3 regions of the Microbacterium galbum genome follow, and region 1 is predicted to be linked to each of the others. Evidence: predicted binding sites of a transcription regulator. Region 1 holds the regulator's gene; each other region holds the start of a gene.
What was found. Region 1 encodes HrcA, which represses chaperone genes, less so after heat shock. Its sites were predicted from a motif close to TTNGCACTCGNNNNNNNCGAGTGCNAA; they were not measured.
Positions count from the first base shown of each region.

Region 1 (4,949 bases):
GGTGTTGAAGATCAGACGGAAATCGCCGTCGGCGTGCTCGGCGGCGACGCTGTTCGCGAGACCGATCACCTCGGTCAGCAGCTCCGGGTCGCCGGCCGCGAGCTCGACGACGTTGCGATACTGCTGCGTCTTGGCGATGACGAGCAGGTGCACCGGCGCCTGAGGGGCGATGTCGCGGATCGCGAAGGCGTTCTCGGTCTCGGCCACGATCTCGGCAGGGATCTCGCCCTGCAGGATGCGCGTGAAGATCGACGGTTCGCTCATGGCATCCAGTCTAGTGAGGGCCTCCGACACCGGGGCTCGGCCGTTTCGCCGACGCCCTCTCGGCGCTCACCGACCCGGATCGGGGCGGATCCGGCCGCTCGGGGCGGAGAATCGACGCCCCGATCTGCCGTATCCGCGCCGGATGCGAGAAGCGCCCGGCACGGCCCGGCTCACCAGCGCCCGTGCGCCGCCGACAGCACCGAGATGGCCGCGGCCCCGGCGGTGGAGGTCCGCAGCACGGTGTCGCCCAGCCGCACGAGGCGGGCGCCGGCGTCTTCGAGCGCCGACAGCTCCTCCGGGGCGATCCCGCCCTCCGGGCCCACCACGAGCACCACGTCGCGACCGTCCGATGCCTCCGCGGCCACCTCGGTGAGGCGGACGGATGCCGTCGGCTCGAGCACGAGGACGACAGAGGCACCGGCACGGGCGACGAGGTCGGCCGTCCGGGCCACGCCCTCGACCTCGGGCACCCACGCGCGGTGCGCCTGCTTCGCAGCCTCGCGGACGATCGTCCGCCAGCGCGCGAGCCCCTTGTCGGCCTTGGCATCCCAGCGCGAGACGCTGCGCGCCGCCTGCCACGGGACGATCTCATCGACGCCGAGCTCGGTCGCCGCCTGGACGGCCAGCTCGTCGCGGTCGCCTTTCGCCAATGCCTGCACGAGCACGAACCGCGGGACCGACGCCGCGACCTCCTCGCGGCCCGTGACCCGCACGTCGACCTGCTTGGGGCCGAGAGCGGTCACGACTCCCGAGAGCCACACGCCGCGTCCGTCGCCGAGCGTGACCGCCTCGTCGACCCGCACGCGCCGCACGCTCGCGGCGTGATGCGCCTCCGACCCGGTGAGGGTCACGGCATCCCCCGGCTGTGCGTCGGTGGCGTCGTCGGTGACGAAGTGCAGCGCCATGCTCAGTGGCGGAAGCGATCGCGGAATTTGCTGAACATGCCCTGCTGGTGCTCGGCCAGGCGGGGCCCCGGATCCTTGGTGCGCTTGGCGAACTCCTCGATGAGAGCCCGCTCCTTGTGGTCGAGGCGCGTGGGGGTCACCACGTGCACACCGACCTTCAGGTCACCGCGCTGGCTGCCCCGCAGGGGCGTGATGCCGCGGCCCTTGATCGTCAGCACGTCGCCCGACTGCACGCCCGGGCGCACCTCGAGGTCGACGGAGCCGTCGAGCGACTCGATCGTCGTGGTGGCGCCGAGGATGGCGTCGGGCATCGACACCTCGAGGGTGGCGACGAGGTCGTCACCCTCGCGACTGAATGCGTCGTGCGCCTCCACGGTGATCTCCAGGTACAGGTCGCCGTTGGGGCCTCCGGCCGGGCCCACCTCGCCCGAGCCGGGGAGCTGCAGGCGCAGGCCCGACTCGACGCCCGCGGGGATGTCGACCGACACCGTGCGGCGCGCGCGCACCCGGCCCTGACCCTGGCAGGTGCCGCAGGGGTAGGGGATGGTCGTGCCGTGACCGTGGCACACGGTGCAGGGCTGGCTGGTGACGACGTTGCCGAGGAGGCTCCGCACGGTGCGCTGCACGTGACCGGAACCGTGGCAGATGTCGCAGGTGACCTCGCTGGTACCGGGCTGCGTGCACGCTCCCTGGCACGTCTCGCAGAGGACCGCCGTGTCGACCTCGAGGTCGCGGTGCGTACCGAAGACGACGTCGCCGAGCTGCAGCGTGACGCGCACGAGGGCGTCCTGGCCGCGCTCCCGGCGTGACCGCGGTCGCGGGCCGCGGCCTCCGCCGCCGCCCTGCGCGCCGCCGAAGAACGTCTCGAAGATGTCGCTGAAACCGCCGAACCCGGCCGCTCCCCCGCCCCCGAACGGGCTCTGGTCGCCGCCCATGTCGTAGCGGCGGCGCTGCTCGGGATCGCTCAGCACGTCGTAGGCGTGTGTCACGAGTTTGAACTTCTCGGACGCGTCCTCGCCGGGATTCACATCGGGGTGCAGCTGGCGCGCGAGACGCCGGTAGGCCTTCTTGATGTCTTCCGGGCTGGCGTCGCGTTCGACGCCCAGGACCTCGTAGTGGTCAGCCACAATCGCCTTCCTGCCCGCTCGCGCGGGGTCGTTCTCGTGGGGAGTGCTCGCGGCGCGAGACGTCAGCGCGAGCTGTCGTCGTCTTCGAGCATCCGGGTCAGATAGTGCGCGACGGCGCGGACCGCCGCGAGGTTGGAGGAGTAGTCCATGCGGGTCGGCCCGAGCAGACCCACGCGGGCCCCGCCGGTGGAGCCGTCGTACCGGCTCGCGAGCACGGAGGCCTCGACGAGGCCGAAAGGCTCGTTCTCGCGCCCGATACTCGCCGACAGTCCCTTCTCGTCGGCGACCATCTCGCTCATCAGGCGCAGCAGGGTCACCTGCTCCTCGATCGCTTCGAGGAGCGGGTAGATACTGCCGCGGAAGTCCTGCTCGCGCTTGGCGAGGGTCGCGGCGCCGGCCATGACGAGACGGTCCTGACGGAAGGCCTCGAGCTCCTCCCCGACCACGCGCAGGACCGCGTCGGCGATCGCGTCGAGCACGACCCCGGGGCGCGGGCCGGCAGTGAGGGCCTCGAAGACGCGCTGGGAGCTCTCGGCGACGCTGTGTCCGACGAGCACCGCGCCCACGCGCGCGCGCAGCAGGGCGATGTCGCTCTCGCCGGGCTCGGCGGGCACGAGCGCGATGCGCTGCGACACCCGACCGGTGTCGGTGACCAGGATGACGAGAACCCGGGGCCCGCCGAGGGCGACGAGTTCGACGTGCGTGACGTTGGCGCGAGCGAACGAGGGGTACTGCACGATCGCGACCTGGCCGGTCAGCTGCGTCAGCGCCCGTACCGTGCGTGCGAGGAGGTCGTCGAGGTCGCCCGCCTCATCGAGGAAGGAGGTGATGGCGCTGCGCTGCGCGCTCGACAGCGGGCGGAGCTCGGCGAGGTGGTCGACGAAGACGCGGTAGCCCTTGTCGGTCGGGACGCGTCCCGACGACGTGTGCGGCGCGACGATGAGGTCTTCGTCCTCGAGAAGGGCCATGTCGTTGCGGATGGTCGCCGCCGACACCCCGAAGGCATGGCGGTCGACGATGGCCTTGCTGCCGACGGGCTCGCGCGTGTCGACGTAGTCCTGGACGATCGCGCGCAAGACCTGGAGGCCGCGTTCCGACACCATGGCTGCTCCTCCCGTTTGGCACTCGACTCGACTGAGTGCCAATTCTACGACGATCGCCCCGCCCGTGCGTCGAGCGGCTCGCGGAGGTCGGCGGCGTCGCTGTCAGGCGGCGCGGCGTGCGTGTGAACGCCGCTCCGAGCGGCGGACCCCCGGACAGGGCGTTTACGCCTCGCCGGGCGTTTGCACGAAGCACCGACGCGCCAACGGGCCGCGGGCATCGTCACGCCCGACGATTCAGCCCGTGGGCAGCAGAGGCGTCCCCGGGTCAGGCCGTCAGCGCGCGCACCACGGCATCCGCCAGCAAGCGTCCGCGACGGGTCAGCACGATGCGCCCGCGCACGGCATCCGGGCCCTCGATGAGCCCGTCGGCGATGAGGGATGCCACGGCCTTGCGCCCCTCGCCGAGGATCTCCGACACCGCGAGCCCTTCGCGGATGCGGCTGCGCAGGAGCACCGACTCGAGCCGACGCGCCGTCTCGTCGGGACGCTCTCGCGCCGCGGCGGGCGATTCGGCGGCGGCGAGCCGCTGGGCGTACGCGGCGGGATGCTTCACGTTCCACCAGCGCAGCCCCGCGACATGGCTGTGCGCGCCCGGACCGAAGCCCCACCAGTCGGTGCCGCGCCAGTACGCGAGGTTGTGGCGCGAACGGTGCGCGACGCCCCGCGACCAGTTCGACACCTCGTACCAGTCGTAGCCCGCGGCGGCGAGCAGATCGTCGGCGAGCTCGTACATGTCGGCCTGCAGGTCGTCGTCCGGCGTCGCGACGGCGCCGGAGCGGATCTGCCGCGCGAGCTTCGTCCCGTCCTCGACGATGAGCGCGTACGCCGACACGTGGTCGGGTTCGAGAGCGGTCGCCGCCTCGAGCGAGGCGCGCCAGTCGTCGAGCGACTCCCCCGGCGCGCCGTAGATCAGGTCGACGGAGACGTCGAGACCGGCGCGGCGCGCGGCCGCGACCGCGGTGGCGACGTTCAGCGGATCGTGGGTGCGGTCGAGCGCCGCGAGCACGTGGGGCCGGGCCGACTGCATGCCGATCGACAGGCGCGTCACCCCGGCGGCGGCGAGGGTGTCGGCGACCGCGTCGTCCACGGTGTCGGGGTTCGCCTCCACGGTCACCTCGGCGCCCTCCGCGATACCGAACTCGTCGCGGACCGCGTCGAGCATGCGGGCGAGGTCACCCGGCGGCAGCAGCGTCGGCGTCCCTCCCCCGAAGAACACCGTGGATGCCGCGCGCCGACCGCCCGCGGCATCCATCACTGCGCCCGCCAGGCGCACCTCGGTGGCCAGGGTGTCGGCGAAGTCGTCCTGCCGCGCTCCGCGGAGCTCGCTCGCCGTGTAGGTGTTGAAGTCGCAGTAGCCGCAGCGCACACGGCAGAACGGCACGTGCAGGTAGACGCTGAAATCGGCGCCGGGATCGATGACGAGGTCGTCGGGGAGGCGTCCGTCGACCGGCGCGGGGTCTCCGAGCGGGAGGGGCCCGCCCATCAGGAGGAGTACAGCGGCGAGATCGCGCGCAGGTAGCGCGCGAACAACGCCTTGCGCCGACGCCGGA
Region 1 is NZ_JAWDIS010000003.1:398,052-403,000, reverse strand. Features, by position in the region: gene RWH45_RS14715 (HIT domain-containing protein) at 1-264, opposite strand, end outside; gene RWH45_RS14710 (16S rRNA (uracil(1498)-N(3))-methyltransferase) at 435-1,169, opposite strand; gene dnaJ (molecular chaperone DnaJ) at 1,172-2,296, opposite strand; gene hrcA (heat-inducible transcriptional repressor HrcA) at 2,359-3,399, opposite strand; gene hemW (radical SAM family heme chaperone HemW) at 3,665-4,882, opposite strand; gene RWH45_RS14690 (DUF1990 domain-containing protein) at 4,882-4,949, opposite strand, start outside.

Region 2 (4,949 bases), on a different contig from region 1:
CAGCCCGACGACGTGGACGCGATCGTGATGCAGCTCGACCTGCGGGGGTGGGCCGCCCGGCGCGCCGAGGTCTCGGGCGGCGCGGCGCCCGGTGTCGCGGCGTCCGACGCGCCGTCGGCCTCCGCGACACCGTCGCCCACCGGAAAGGGATGGTGCTGATGGACGCGCCCCTCGTGCTCGGCATCGAGACCAGCTGCGACGAGACCGGCATCGGCATCGTGCGCGGCCGGACGCTGCTGAGCAACACGATCGCCTCGAGCATGGACGAGCACGCCCGCTACGGTGGCGTGGTCCCGGAGGTCGCGGCGCGCGCCCACCTCGAAGCGCTGCAGCCCTCGATCGACGCCGCGCTCGCCGAGGCCGGCGTGACGCTCGCCGACCTCGACGCCGTCGCGGTGACGAGCGGCCCGGGGCTCGCCGGAGCGCTCATGGTCGGGGTGGGGGCGGCCAAGGGCCTCGCCGTCGCGCTCGACAAGCCCCTCTACGCGGTCAACCACCTCGTGGGCCACATCGCCGCCGACATCCTGGATGCCGAGGCGGGGGAGCTCGAGTACCCCACGGTCGCCCTGCTCGTCAGCGGAGGGCACACCTCGCTCCTGCTGGTCCGCGACCTCACGAGCGACGTCGAGCTGCTCGGCGAGACCATGGACGACGCTGCGGGCGAGGCATTCGACAAGGTCGCGCGGCTGCTGAAGCTGCCCTACCCCGGGGGGCCCGAGATCGACCGCGCGGCGGCGAGCGGCGACCCCACGGCGATCCGCTTCCCGCGGGGGCTCTCACGCGCTTCCGACATGGCATCCCACCGCTACGACTTCTCGTTCTCGGGGCTCAAGACCGCGGTCGCCCGCTGGGTCGAGCAGCACGAGGCGACCGGTGAACCGGTGCCGGTCGCCGATGTCGCGGCATCCTTCCGCGAGGCCGTCGTCGACGTTCTCGTCACCAAGGCCCTCGACGCGTGCGCGCGGTACGGCGTGCCCCGACTGCTGCTGGGCGGAGGCGTGATCGCGAACAAGCGCCTGCGCGACGTCGCCCTCGAGCGCGCGGCGGCGGCGGGGGTCGCTGTGCGCATTCCGCCGCTGCGGTTGTGCACCGACAACGGCGCGATGATCGCCGCCCTCGCCGCGGAGCTCATCGCCTCGGGTCGGCGCCCGTCGACCCTCGCCTTCGGAGCCGACTCCACCCTTCCCGTCACCGAGATCCAGGTCGCCGAAGACCCGGATGCCCCCGCTCCGGATGCCGAGACCCGGTCGCCGTGACGGATCAGACCCCGCCCACGCGCCGTGCGCGCAAGGAGACCCCCGAGTCGGCCGCGGCGCCCATCGACCCGCGTCGGCCGTGGATGGTGCCCGCGGGCGAGCGCCCGGAGATCGCGGATGACGACCCCGAACGCCTCCCCACCGCGCAGCTGGAGATGGCGGCCTTCGGCGACCACCTGATCCCGTACGTCCCGCCCGCGCCGAAACCCCCGCCCTCGCTGGCGCCGTGGGCGCTCGCCGTGGCGATCCTCGCGCTGGTCGCCGCCCTCATCACCGGGTGGCTGCTTCCCCTGGGCGTGATCGGGGCGATCCTCGCCATCCTGTCGCTAAGACGCGCGCACGACAGCCGGCGCGTGGCCGTGTGGGCGTTGTCCCTGTCGTTGCTGGCCGTCGTGTTCAGCGCAGGGTGGTTGATCTGGGGTTTCTCGCAGCTCGCCGTGCGCTGAGGCGCGGGAGCCCGGCGGGCGTCAGACGCGGTCGGCCAGCAGAGCCAGGCGCGTCGACCCCACGCGGGTGAGCAGCAGGGTCGCCGCTTCGTCTCCGCGGAGCGAGAGCTTCCGGCGGAGCGCCGCCGGGTCGACGTCGACGCCGCGCTTCTTGATCTCGAGCGTGCCGATCCCGCGCGCCCGCAACGCCTGTCCGAGCTTCTTCGGGTCGGCGGGCAGGTGCTCGCGCACCCGGAACGACTGCACGAACGGACTCGTCAGCGGTGCGTCGGAGGTGAGGTAGGCGATCTGTGGCGAGAGCATCCCCGCCTCGAGTGCTCGCGCGACCTCGCCGATGAGCCGGGCGCGGATGACCGCGCCGTCGGGCTCGTGCACGAAGGCGCCCAGGTCCCGCGGCTCGGCGTCGGGGCTGTCCGCCGGAGCCGTGAGCTCCCACGCGTCGGTGCCGCGCACCACGAGCGCGGCGCGTCGCACGTTCTCGCGCGCGAGCGCCCCCGCCCAGAGGACGAGCTCGATGGTCGAGCCGTCGGCGCTGATCCACTGGGCCTCGACGTCGTCGGGGATCCGCGCGCGATCGAAGCCGGGGCCGAGCTTGACCCCGCCCGGGGTGCTCCGCAGCAGCTCGAACACCCAGTCCAGCGACGGCGACCATTCGCCGGAGGCGACCTGCCGCGTCTCGGAGTGGCCCGCCGTGCGGCGTGCAGGGTCGAGCCACACGGCATCCGTCCCCGTCAGGTCGACCTCTTCGGCGCGCGCGTGCGCCACCGTCGCGGCATCGCCGAACGGGGCGAGGTTGTACGCCGCGATGGCGGCGGTCACCTCGTCGGCGTCGACCGCGTGCACCCGGATGCCGAGTCCCGCCAGCCCGAGCGCGTCACCGCCGATACCGCAGCCGAGGTCGGCGACGCTCGACACGCCCGCGGCGCGGAAGCGGCCCGCGTGACGCGCGGCGATCGGAAGGCGCGTGGCCTGTTCGAGCCCCGCGCGGGTGAAGAGCATGCGGTCGGCGAACGCGCCGAACTTCGCGGTCGCGCGGACGCGGAGCCGGGCCTGGCCGACGACCGCCGACACGAGGTCGGGGGAGTGCCCGGCCGCCCGCAGCCGCGACACCGCGCGGGCGGCCTCGTCGGTCGAGCCGATGGGGCCGAGCTCGTCGAGCAGGCGCAGGCCGTCGGGCGTGAGCAGGGCGGTCAGCTCGCTGGTATCCACCGATTCAGCCTAGGCGGGGGAGTGTGCTGGCACTCGCGTTGCGTGAGTGCCAGCGCTTCTCTACACTCGGATTAGCACTCTCCCCGCGTGAGTGCTGACAAGTCTTCTGTAACGAGAAAGAAGAGGTAGACCGTGTCGGTTTCCATCAAGCCGCTCGAGGACCGCATCGTCATCAAGCAGGTCGAGGCTGAGCAGACCACCGCGAGTGGTCTCGTCATCCCCGACACCGCCAAGGAGAAGCCGCAGGAGGGCGAAGTCGTCGCCGTCGGCCCCGGCCGTATCGACGACAACGGCAACCGTGTCCCCCTCGACGTCGCCGTCGGCGACCGCGTGCTCTACAGCAAGTACGGCGGCACCGAGGTCAAGTTCGGCGCCGAGGAGTACCTCGTGCTCTCGGCTCGCGACGTCCTGGCGGTCGTCGTCCGCTGATCGCGTGACTCGATCGAAGGCCCCGGGTGCTCGGCATCCGGGGCCTTCGTCGTTCCCGGGGGAGGGCGGGGGGCGCGCGTCGTCCCCGGGGGTCGATGGACGATGCGGAGCGCTCGCCACGCGATGGCAGGAATGCGCGGGTGCGCGACCGTCGCCGCCTCGGGGGCGCGCGTAGGCTGTATCGGTGACCCCCGCTCCCTCCGCTCTGACCGGCGGGAGCACCCGCGGCGCCCTGTACGCACTTGGCGCCTACCTGCTGTGGGGCGTGCTGCCCATCTACTTCCTGCAGCTGAAGCCGACCGGCCCGTTCGAGGTGGTGGCCTGGCGCATCCTCCTCGCGTTCGTCTTCTGCCTGCTGCTTCTCACCGTGCTGCGCGCGTGGCGCCCGTTCCTCGCGATCGTGCGGCAACCGCGGCTGATGCTGTTGACCGCGGTCGCCGGTGTGCTTATCTACGTCAACTGGCAGACCTACCTCTTCGGTGCCCTCACGGGGCACGTCATCGAGACGAGTCTCGGCTACTTCATCAACCCCATCGTGACCGTGCTGCTGGGTGTCGTCGTGCTGCGCGAGCGTTTGCGGCTCCTGCCGTGGATCGCGGTGGGCATCGCCGTGGCCGCGGTCCTGGTGATCGTCGTGGGATACGGCGCCTTCCCGTGGATCGCGCTGACCCTCGCCTTCTCGTTCGGCTTTTACGGACTGGTGAAGAAGCAGATCGGTCCCGCGGTGGATGCCGTGAGCGGGCTGACCCTCGAATCGATGTGGTTGCTGCCGGTCGCCGTCATCCAGCTGATCTTCGTGGCGAACCTGACGGGGATCACGCTGGGCACGGCCGGGGTGCTGCACACCGTTCTCCTTTTGCTCGCCGGCGCGGTCACGGCCGTACCGCTGCTGCTGTTCGCATCCGGTGCCCGGCGCGTCCCCCTCACGGTGATCGGCCTGCTGCAGTTCGTCGCGCCGATCATCCAGTTCATCATCGGCGTATGGGTGCTCCACGAGCCCATGACGCTCGAACGGTGGGTGGGGTTCGCGCTCGTGTGGGTCGCGCTGGTCATGTTGAGCGTCGACTCGATCGTGGCTGCGCGGCGCCACCGGCGCGTGGTGGACGACGTCGCCGAACCGGTCTGATCCCCTCGTCCGACCCGCCGTCGCGTCCTCCGTTCGGTCGACAGACAATGTCGGCGGCGGGTGGGACGATGAGGGCGCGGAAGATGTCGTTCCGCGTTCGTCCTGCCCGATCCGGCCGTTTCTTCGTTCCGGGTCCGGCGACCCGTGCTCCTTCGGGGTCGCCGTCAAGACGCGGGCTGAACCGTTATGCGGCCGTGACCGCTTCGACGCACATCGTTAACGAACGGCAACACGCGGAAAATGCGCTGCCGATTAGGTTTAGGACACCAGGTGGCCCATAGGGTCGCCCAACGTTCATTCACAGCAAGGAGCACTATGAACGTCATTTCGCGCACGCGCGGCGCCAAAATCCTCGGCGGCATCGCCCTGGTCGGCGCCAGCGCGCTCGTCCTCGCCGGATGCTCCGGTGGCGGCAACGATGCCGCTGCACCGAGTGCATCGTCGGGCGGCGGCGGCGCCGTGTCCGAGGCCGACGGCACGTTC
Region 2 is NZ_JAWDIS010000001.1:742,350-747,298, reverse strand. Features, by position in the region: gene rimI (ribosomal protein S18-alanine N-acetyltransferase) at 1-159, shown strand, start outside; gene tsaD (tRNA (adenosine(37)-N6)-threonylcarbamoyltransferase complex transferase subunit TsaD) at 159-1,256, shown strand; gene RWH45_RS03515 (hypothetical protein) at 1,253-1,702, shown strand; gene RWH45_RS03510 (THUMP-like domain-containing protein) at 1,724-2,911, opposite strand; gene groES (co-chaperone GroES) at 3,044-3,340, shown strand; gene rarD (EamA family transporter RarD) at 3,525-4,466, shown strand; gene RWH45_RS03495 (ABC transporter substrate-binding protein) at 4,782-4,949, shown strand, end outside.
Region 2: groES (co-chaperone GroES) is a predicted target of HrcA. The motif match lies at 2,938-2,964, and genes of this name have one in related genera.

Region 3 (4,949 bases), on a different contig from region 1:
CGTACTTGCGCGCGGGCGGGGGCGGCACGATCGTCTTCGTCGGCTCGCTCTACTCGCAGGTGGCCGGGCCCTACGTCTCGTCGTACGTCGCCGCGAAGCACGGTCTGCTCGGCTTCGCGCGCTCGCTGCGGCAGGAGATGCTCGCGCACCGCGGCATCCGGGTGAAGGTCGTGCTGCCGGCCAGCATCGACACCCCGATCTACCAGCGCGCAGCGAACTACACCGGGCGCACCGCCTTCCCGCTCCCGCCGGTGGTCGCCGCCGACCGCGTGGCCCGCGCCATCGTGCGTGTGACGCGCGGACGCCGGCACGAGGTGGGCGTGGGGGCCGCGCAGTTCGTCACCCGTCCGCTGCAGTTCCTCGCGCCGCGCGTCTACGACCGCTTCATCCGCGCGCTGCAGCACGCGCTCGGCCTGCGCCGCCGGCCCGCGACACCGACCAGCGGCGCGGTGCTGGAGGCGCAGCACGACCCCGGCGCGGTGAGCGGCGGCTGGGCGCGCGTGCCGCTGCGGCGCCCGCGTTCTTCCACGGGAGGCTGAGCCCGTCGAAGCCTCCGGTCCCTTCGACAGGCTCACGGACCTCCCGCCACAGGAGGCTGAGCCTGTCGAAGCCCCCGCGGTCGAGAGGACCGATCGGTCAGGCGGCCGTCTCGAAGCCCTCGCGCTGGGTGTTCTCGTCGGCGACCCGCACGCCCCAGCGGTAGGCGAGCTTTCCGCCGAGCCAGCCCGAGACGCTCAGCCCGGCGGAGGCCATGACGCTGAGCCCGAAGGCCACGACCGGGACCCGCGCGAGATCCAACGCCCGCACGACGAGGCTGGTCGAGAACAGCGCCATCGCGGTGACGTTGATCACCAGATGAGCGACGGCCGTCCGCCGAGCCGGCGTTCCGCGCGGAATGCGCGACATGTCGAGCAGGCCGAGCACCGACGCCCCCACTGCCCCGCCGAGACCGATCGCGATGAGCCAGCGCGAGCCCTTCGCGAACGCCCGGGGATCGTCGGCGGCGAGAGCCAGCAGGTCGAAAACGAGGCTCGACGACCACGCCCCGATCGGCACGGTCACCGCGACCGGATGGAACGGGTGCCCGTACGGCCCCGCCACGATCGACCGCGGCACCTTGGCCGCGCGCATCGCGGGAAAGCTCGCTCCGCTCCGCGGCGCCGAGACCGTCGAGGGCCCCGGCGCCGCGGCATCCATCCCGTTCATTCCTTGTGCAGCGCGTCCTGCGCGCGCCCGGCGAGCTTCTCGACCGTGTTCGGCAGCTCGGTCGTGCCGTAGAACCGCACGTCGGGCTTGGTGGGCGGGGGCATCGGCACGCCCGCGGGGGGCTCGGGGAGGTAGGTGAACTCGCCCTTGCCGTCGGGCGTCGGCCCCGAGGCCCAGGTGCCGTCACCGGCCTGCGCACCGTTGCTGAAGTTGATGTATTGGTACGACACGTCGCGATCCTCCTTGTCGAGGGGGAAGTTGCTCGGCACGGGCATCTGCTCGTAGCCCTCGGCCTGCAGCTCGGCGGCCGCGGCGGCCCACTGGTTCTGGTGCATCGTGTCGCGGGCGAGGAGGAACGCGAGCAGGTCCTTCACGCCGTGGTCATCGGTCTGGTGATACAGCCGCGCGACCTGGACGCGCCCCTGCATCTCGGCGTTCGCGTTGGCGGTGAAGTCGGCGAGCAGATTGCCGCTCGCGGTGATGAAGCTGCCCTGCCACGGGTTGCCGTTCGCGTCGACGGGGCGGGCACCAGCGCCCGCGACGATCCCGTGCTGGATGTCGGTGCCGCCGATCACGGCGGCGACGGTCGGGTCGTCCTGCACGGCCTCCTCGGTGATGCCGAGCGGCGACTTCTCCAGCAGCTGCGCGATCATGATCGCGAGCATCTCGACGTGACCCATCTCTTCGGCACCGATACCGAACACGAGGTCGCGGTACTTGCCGGGCATGTGCATGTTCCACGCCTGGAACTGGTACTGCATCGCGACCGAGATCTCGCCGTACTGGCCGCCGAGCACCTCCTGGAGCTTGCGGGCGTAGACGGCGTCGGGCTTGTCGGGGGTGGCGCTGTGCTGGAGTTCTTGTCGGTGGAAGTACATGTCTCTCCTCGTCGTCGGGACGCCGACCGGGGGGCTCGGCATCGACGGCCACGAAACGCTTCCTCGCAGGGGTCCGGCACGGGGGTTGCGGGCGCGGTCGACGCGGGCCACAATCGCGCGCCCGACCTCTTGGCACTCTCGACCCGAGAGTGCTAATCTTCTGCCGAGTTGAGCGAGCATGACTCAACTTCTGGAGCCCCGGATGCCACGTCCGGACTGATCGAAAAGGAGAACGACCATGGCCACCTACGACCCCTTCCGCGACCTCGACCGCCTCGCGTCGACGCTCCTCGACGCCCGCCGCGGCGGTGGTCCGCGCCGGATGCCGATGGACCTGTACCGCGACGGCGATCACTACGTCCTCGCGGCCGACCTGCCCGGTGTCGACCCCGGGTCGGTCGACATCGACGTCGACGGCCAGCTGCTGACGATCCGCGCCGAGCGCACCCTCGGTTCGGGCGAGGGCGTGAAGTGGATCACCCGCGAACGCGAGACGGCATCCTTCGTCCGACAGCTCAACCTCGGGCAGGGCATCGACACCGAGCGCATCAGCGCCGCCTACCGCAACGGCGTGCTCTCGGTCACGATCCCCGTCAGCGAGAAGGCGAAGCCGCGGCGCATCGCCGTGTCGACCGACGACGGCGAGGGCGTGATCGAAGCGCACGAGAGCACGCCGCAGCCCATCGAGCAGTGATCACCACCGAGCGAGGGAGCGGTCCCATCCACCCGCTCCCTCGCCCGGGCGCCTCCGCTTGTCAAGGGTCTCGAACAACCGCCGCTCCCTGACGCACAGTGCCTGGGTGCCGCCGACTCTGTCCTCGCCCCCGCCCGCTGCGCCCGTCGACGACGTCGAGGCCCGGCTGGTGCCGTTCGACGCCCGCGGACCCGTGAGCGCCGCGGTTCTGCGTCACCTCGTGGACGGTGTCGCCACCGGGCACACGGCACTCGCCGACGCGGCGGTCTCCACGACCGCCGACATCGCGTGCGACGACGATCTCCAGCTCGCGCTCTTCGCGCTGTACGCCTCGTCGTACGGATCGATCGCGGCGTTTCGTGCCGAGCTCGAGTGGGATCCCGCGCTCGTCGCCACCCGACGCGTCATCGAGACGGCCTTCGAGGCCTCGCTGCGCGAGAGCATCGCCGTCCCGCAACCACCCGCGCCCACCGCGGATGCCGTGGCCCGCGACCTCTTCGCCCTGACCGGCGCCGAGGGCGGCCCCAGCCTCTCGCGTCACCTGGCGCGCAAGGCCACGCTCGAGCAGGCGCACGAGTTCCTCGTGCACCGCACGGTGTACACGCTGCGCGAGGCCGACCCCCATTCCTGGGCCATCCCCCGCCTGACCGGCCGCCCCAAGGCCGCCCTCGTCGAGATCCAGTCCGACGAGTACGGCGCCGGTCGCCCCGACCGCGTTCACGCGACCCTGTTCGCACGGGCGGTCCGCGGCGCCGGACTCACCGACGCGTACGGCGCCTATGTCGATGACGTTCCCGCCGTCACCCTCGCGTCGCACAACACGATGTCGATGTTCGGACTCAACCGCCGCTTGCTCGGCGCGATCGTCGGTCACCTCGCCGCGTTCGAGATGACCTCCTCGATCCCCAACCGTCTCTATTCCGAGGGGCTGCGCCGGCTCGGCTTCGGCGACGATGTGTGCGGGTACTTCGACGAGCACGTCGAGGCCGACGCCGTGCACGAGCAGATCGCCGGACGCGACCTCGCCGGCGCCTTGGCCGAGGACCGGCCCGACCTGCTCCCCGACATCCTGTTCGGCGCGGCCGCGTGCCTCGAGGTCGACGACCGCGTCGGCCGACACATGCTGGACGCGTGGTCGCGGGGTGCGTCGTCGCTGCGCACGGAGGACGAACGATGACCGACGACCGCGTCACGATCACGGCCTACCCCGACGGTCCCCTCCTCGTCCGCGGTGACGCCCACCTCCTGACCAGCGAGGGGGCGGAGGTGCCCCGTACCCGCCGCACCGTCGCCCTGTGCCGCTGCGGACTGTCGACCATCAAGCCGCTCTGCGACGGAACCCACAAGGCGTCGGGTTTCCGCACCGAGGAGTGAGGCTCTCGCCCCGATGCGTCTCGACGCCGACGACGCGCTGCCGCTGCGACGGAGGGACGACGCCGGTCTCGACGAGCTCGCGGACGACCCTCACGACCTCGTGCGTCGGTCGGCCACGCCCTCACGCGCGCTGCGACGCGGGGTCGCGGACGCCCGCGACCATGCGTAGGCGGCCCGGCAGGAGAGGGGCCCACGCGCACGACGACGCCCCGACCACCGGGAGCGGTGACCGGGGCGTCGGGAGTGCGTCAGAGGTCTTCCGGAGCGAGATCGCCCTGACCCTCTTCGCCCAGTTCGACGACGCCCGGGTCCTCGCCCTGCGAGTCGGTACCGGTGGACTCGGGGTGGATGTCCTCGAGGGGGATGTCACTGTCGTCTGCCGGGATCTCGGCAGGGTCGGCGCCGGTCGCGGTGGCCGGGTTGATGTCGTCGGGATCGGCGCCCTCGTCGAGAGCGGTGGTGGCGTCCCACTCCGCCTGCGCCGGGTCGAGCGCGGGATCCGGCTCGATGGACGTGTCGCCGTCGCGCAGGGGCTGCACACCCGCGGTTCCCACGTCCGCGGCCGGCATGGTCGCGTCGGGGGTCGGGTCGATCGAAGCGTCGCTCATGAGGGGTCCTTCCGTCGGACGCGGGGGGCCGCCGGAATCAGCGGTGAACCCATCCAACGCGGGCCCCGCGCAACCGGCCCGCCCCTTGACAGCCTCTCGGCGCGCCCGTACCGGACGTCACGTCCGGCCCGCGCTCCGCTCCACCACCCCACCCCGGGCCGCGCCACGACGCGGCGGAAGGAAAGCCAT
Region 3 is NZ_JAWDIS010000002.1:381,809-386,757, forward strand. Features, by position in the region: gene RWH45_RS10965 (SDR family NAD(P)-dependent oxidoreductase) at 1-539, shown strand, start outside; gene RWH45_RS10970 (DUF2231 domain-containing protein) at 637-1,197, opposite strand; gene RWH45_RS10975 (manganese catalase) at 1,203-2,084, opposite strand; gene RWH45_RS10980 (Hsp20/alpha crystallin family protein) at 2,323-2,778, shown strand; gene RWH45_RS10985 (iron-containing redox enzyme family protein) at 2,885-3,955, shown strand; gene RWH45_RS10990 (CDGSH iron-sulfur domain-containing protein) at 3,952-4,152, shown strand; gene RWH45_RS10995 (hypothetical protein) at 4,166-4,321, shown strand; gene RWH45_RS11000 (sugar ABC transporter ATPase) at 4,401-4,760, opposite strand; gene RWH45_RS11005 (helix-turn-helix transcriptional regulator) at 4,948-4,949, shown strand, end outside.
Region 3: RWH45_RS10980 (Hsp20/alpha crystallin family protein) is a predicted target of HrcA. The motif match lies at 2,214-2,240, and genes of this name have one in related genera.